Regions from separate parts of the Staphylococcus schleiferi genome, predicted to be linked through region 2. Evidence: predicted binding sites of a transcription regulator. Region 2 holds the regulator's gene; the other holds the start of a gene.
The links. The regulator CtsR, encoded in region 2, represses protease genes until heat stress. The targets are predictions, from matches to a motif close to ATGGTCAATAAAGGTCAAACA.
Positions count from the first base shown of each region.

Region 1: clpP (ATP-dependent Clp endopeptidase proteolytic subunit ClpP) is a predicted target of CtsR. The motif match lies at 1,379-1,399, and genes of this name have one in related genera.

Region 1 covers NZ_CP094712.1:2,059,606-2,062,095, reverse strand. Annotated here, with positions in the region: gene whiA (DNA-binding protein WhiA) at 1-932, shown strand, start outside; gene clpP (ATP-dependent Clp endopeptidase proteolytic subunit ClpP) at 1,446-2,027, shown strand; gene MUA40_RS09740 (GNAT family N-acetyltransferase) at 2,191-2,490, shown strand, end outside.
Region 2 covers NZ_CP094712.1:2,325,081-2,327,570, reverse strand. Annotated here, with positions in the region: gene MUA40_RS11035 (NupC/NupG family nucleoside CNT transporter) at 1-951, opposite strand, end outside; gene MUA40_RS11030 (CtsR family transcriptional regulator) at 1,116-1,577, shown strand; gene MUA40_RS11025 (UvrB/UvrC motif-containing protein) at 1,591-2,121, shown strand; gene MUA40_RS11020 (protein arginine kinase) at 2,111-2,490, shown strand, end outside.

The DNA.
Region 1 (2,490 bases), 270 kb from region 2:
CAGAAATGAAAAATGAGCTGACAAGGATTGAAGTTGATAAAGATAACGCTAAGGCAGAGCTCAGTGCTTTAATTCGTATGAACGGGGCCTTAAGCCTATCGCATCAACAGTTTGTCATTAATATTCAAACTGAAAATGCCACAACTGCAAGACGTATCTATACACTAATAAAACTTGTTTTTCAGGTTGAAGTCGAAATATTAGTACGTAAAAAGATGAAATTAAAGAAAAATAACATTTATATATGTCGAATAAAAATGAAAGCAAAAGAGATTTTAGACGAGTTAGGAATACTTAAAAATGGAATGTTTAGCCATGATATCGATCCAACTATGGTTAAAGATGACGAAATGAGAAGAAGTTATTTACGCGGCGCATTTCTCGCAGGAGGTTCAGTTAATAACCCAGAAACTTCATCATATCATCTAGAAATATTTTCTCTGTATGAGGGTCACTCTGAAGGACTTACGCAATTGATGAATACATACGAGCTCAATGCGAAAAGTTTGGAGCGTAAAAAAGGTTGGATTACGTATCTTAAAGAAGCGGAACGTATAGCAGAATTTTTAAGTTTAATCGGTGGTTACCAAGCATTGCTCAAATTTGAAGACGTTAGAATAGTCAGAGACATGCGAAACTCTGTAAATCGACTGGTAAATTGTGAGACAGCGAATTTAAATAAAACGGTCAGTGCAGCTATGAAGCAAGTTGAAAGTATTCAACTGATAGATGAAGAAATTGGGATAGATAATTTGCCGGATCGACTGAGAGAAGTGGCAAAATTAAGAATTGAACATCAAGATGTCTCATTGAAAGAATTAGGTGAAATGGTCAGTACGGGAACCATTTCGAAATCGGGCATCAATCATCGTTTAAGAAAGTTAAACGAAATGGCGGATAAAATCAGAAGCGGAGAACGATTTGAAGTGTAAAAAGTAGGCAATTAATCAGTCTGGATAACCTGTTTTTTATGTTATATTTCAATGCTATTTGATAGTGCATTTCGTAAAGTATGCGCGATATGGGCTTAGACATCAATTCAAAAAAATGGTGCTCAGAGACTTTTACTAGAAAATCGTCTGAGCGCTTTCTTTGTATAATAAAACTTCGTAAGAAATGACATCGTTTTAAATCACTGAAGTTCAATATAATATGGTATATGATTAACGAGTAAAATAAAAAGAACCCCATCGTTAGGGGGCCTTGATTTTAAAAAGTAAGATAGCCCCCTCGAGAGGAATCGAACCTCTATTGTAAGAACCGGAATCTTAAGTGTTATCCATTACACTACGAGGGGTAAATTGAAACGTACACTCATCATTTTACCTTCATGCATTGTAGGGGTCAACTCTTAAAATAGTGAAAGTTAAAAGCGTAATTTTTGACCATGTTTGACTTTTAGGTTAGAATAAAATCAAATCAAAGAAATTAGGAGGAAATAATCTATGAATTTAATTCCTACAGTAATTGAAACGACAAATCGCGGGGAACGTGCATATGACATTTATTCACGTTTATTAAAAGACCGTATTATTATGTTAGGGTCTGCTATTGACGATAATGTAGCAAACTCAATCGTATCACAACTTTTATTTTTACAAGCACAAGATGCAGAAAAAGATATTTACCTCTATATCAACTCTCCTGGTGGTAGTGTAACAGCTGGATTTGCGATTTATGATACAATCCAACATATCAAACCAGATGTACAAACAATTTGTATTGGTATGGCTGCTTCAATGGGCTCATTCTTACTTGCAGCAGGAGCTAAAGGAAAACGTTACGCGTTACCTAATGCTGAAGTGATGATTCACCAACCACTTGGTGGGGCGCAAGGTCAAGCAACTGAAATCGAAATTGCTGCGAACCACATTTTAAAAACACGCGCAAAATTAAATAAAATCTTAGCTGAACGTACAGGCCAAGATATTGAAAAAATCGAGAAAGACACTGATCGTGATAACTTCTTAACTGCTGAAGAAGCTAAAGCTTATGGCTTAATTGATGAAGTAATGCAACCAGAATAATAGAGAAGTTTCTGTTATTTATAAGATGATGAACCTATCTCATCTTAATATGTAATGAGTGGAGCAATGAAATCTGAAAGCGTATTTTAGATTTATGCGCCACTCTTTTTTAATGAAAAAATAAATAGGCTTTATTTAAATGAGGGAAAAGGGGAGAAAAGACGTGATAAGACAGGCACAAGTGAATGATCTGACTCAAATTCAAGAAATCTACAATCATGCGATTAAGCATACGACTGCTGTCTATACATATGAAACAGTAACATTAGAAGAACGTGAAAAATGGTTTCAAACGAAACAACAATTACAACAACCTGTATTTGTATACGAACGGAATGGGGAGGTCTTAGGCTTTGCTACGTATGGTCAATTTAGAAATTGGCCCGCTTACCAATTTACGATCGAACATTCTTTATACGTCAGTCCTAATGCGAGAAGACAAGGCATTGCTTCTCAATTATTA
Region 2 (2,490 bases):
TGTAGCCATAATTGAACCTGCATGAACTGCATCATGCCAAGGAATACCTGTTAAAAATGCTAATGGTGCGAAAATGAAACCAATCAATGTTTGGAAATTCCAATCCAATTGACCACCAGAAACAAAACCGATAATACCGCCTACGATACCATTGAGTAATGAGATTAAAGCGATATAACCGATTAACATCGCACCTACAATAACAGCAACTTTAAATCCATCTAAGATATATTCGCCCAACATTTCAAAGAAAGATTGTTGCTTTTTCTCTTCTTCAATCAATAATTTGTCATCTTCTTCGTTGACTTTATATGGATTAATAATAGAGGCAATAATGAAACCACCGAATAAGTTTAATACGACTGCGGTTACAACATATTTTGGTTCAACAAGTGTAAAGTAGGCACCGACAATTGATGCAGATACTGTAGACATTGCTGAAGCAGTTAATGTATATAAGCGATGTTTAGGAATATAAGGAAGTTGTTTTTTTAATGAAATGAACACTTCGGATTGCCCTAAAATAGCAGAAGCTACCGCATTATATGATTCTAAACGACCCATACCGTTAATTTTAGAAATTAAAAATCCAAGAACATTAATAATTAATGGCAAGATTTTTGTGTATTGCAAAATACCAATCAACGCTGAAATAAAGATAATTGGCAGTAATACATTAAAGAAGAAAGGCGATGCCCCTTTGTTGGCTAAACCACCAAATACGAAATCGACACCGACTGCAGCTTGTTTTAATAAATAACCAAAGCCAGTCGCAACGCCGCCGACAATTTGAATCCCAATATTTGTTTTAAGTAAGAAAAAGGCTAAAACAAGTTGGATAACAAGCATGATGCCAATATATTGCCAACGTACGTGCTTTTTATCAGAACTTGCTAAAAAAGCTAGGGCTAAAAATACAACAATCCCAACAACCCCAATTAAAATATGCATGTGAGTTCCACCTCTGCTTTTCAAAATTAAATTTCACTAGAACTATCATACACCAAAAATGTAAGCAGTAACATAGCAATTTTATAAATTTAAAATCAAATTGGTTGAAAAAGGTCAAAGTGGGTTCTATAATATAGTCAAAGATGGTCAAAAGAGGTGATACGATGCACAATATGTCTGACATCATAGAACAGTACATTAAAAAGTTATTTGAAGAAGCACAAGATGACGTTGTTGAAATTCAACGCGCAAACATTGCACAGCGTTTTGATTGCGTACCATCTCAGTTGAATTATGTCATCAAAACACGATTCACGAATGAACATGGTTATGAAATAGAAAGTAAACGTGGTGGCGGCGGGTATATTCGAATCACAAAAGTTGAAACAAAAGATCAAGGCAATTATATTAAACGGCTAATGGAATTAATTGGACCTGCCATTTCTCAGCAACAAGCGCTTTATATCATAGATGGTTTGTTGGAAAACAACTTGATTACTGAAAGAGAAGCCAAAATGATTGCGGCGATTGTAGATAGGGAAACATTGAAAATGGATGTGGCAGCAAGAGATATTATCCGTGCAAATATTTTGAAACGCCTACTACCGGTTATTAACTATTATTAAAGGATGATGTGCTATGAATACCGATAAATATAAACTTGAACGACATCAAGCGACAAGCCCTTACCGTCAGCAAGTCAAATTGTCACAGCAACCTATCTATGGACAGTCTGACGATGATTGGCAAGAAGCAGAGGATGTTGAAGGGACTTTTGTCATCAAACAAATTTTACAACATTTGGCAGCTAAACACGGCTTGAGTGTCGATCAAGTGGTTTATCGAGAAGAAAAGCGCTGTCCAACGTGTCAAATGACATTAAAAGATATTGCGCATGTCGGCAAGTTCGGCTGTCATGATTGTTATCAAACTTTCAAAGAAGATGTTTATGACATTGTGAGACGCGTCCAAGGTGGTCATATTGAACATTCTGGAAAATGTCCACAGTCGTCGCAACAAAAACGGGCATTGAAAAAACAACTCGAAGAAAAACGTGCTCATCTTGAATCACTTGTTGCGAAACAAGCTTTTGAAGAAGCGGCGATTGTACGAGATGAAATTCAAGCACTCCAACAACAAAGTGAGGTGTCCAAATCTGATGACGAATAATCTTGATCAGCACATGAGTGATTGGATGCAAGAAGTTCAATCACAACCTGTGATTATGTCTTCACGTATTCGGTTAGCGCGTAATCTTGAAAACCATGTACATCCTTTGATGTTCCCGTCTGAAGAGGAAGGACATCGTGTGATTAATGAAGTTCAAGATGTTTTAAAAGATATGAAAGTTTTAAGATTAGATGAATTAGATCAACAAAGTAAATATAAATTAGTGGCTAAGCATTTAATTAGCCCAGAGCTGACAAAGCAACCCGCATCTGCTGTATTGTTGAATGAAGATGAATCTATTAGTGTAATGGTAAATGAAGAGGACCATATACGTATTCAAGCAATGGGCAATGATTTATCATTAGATAC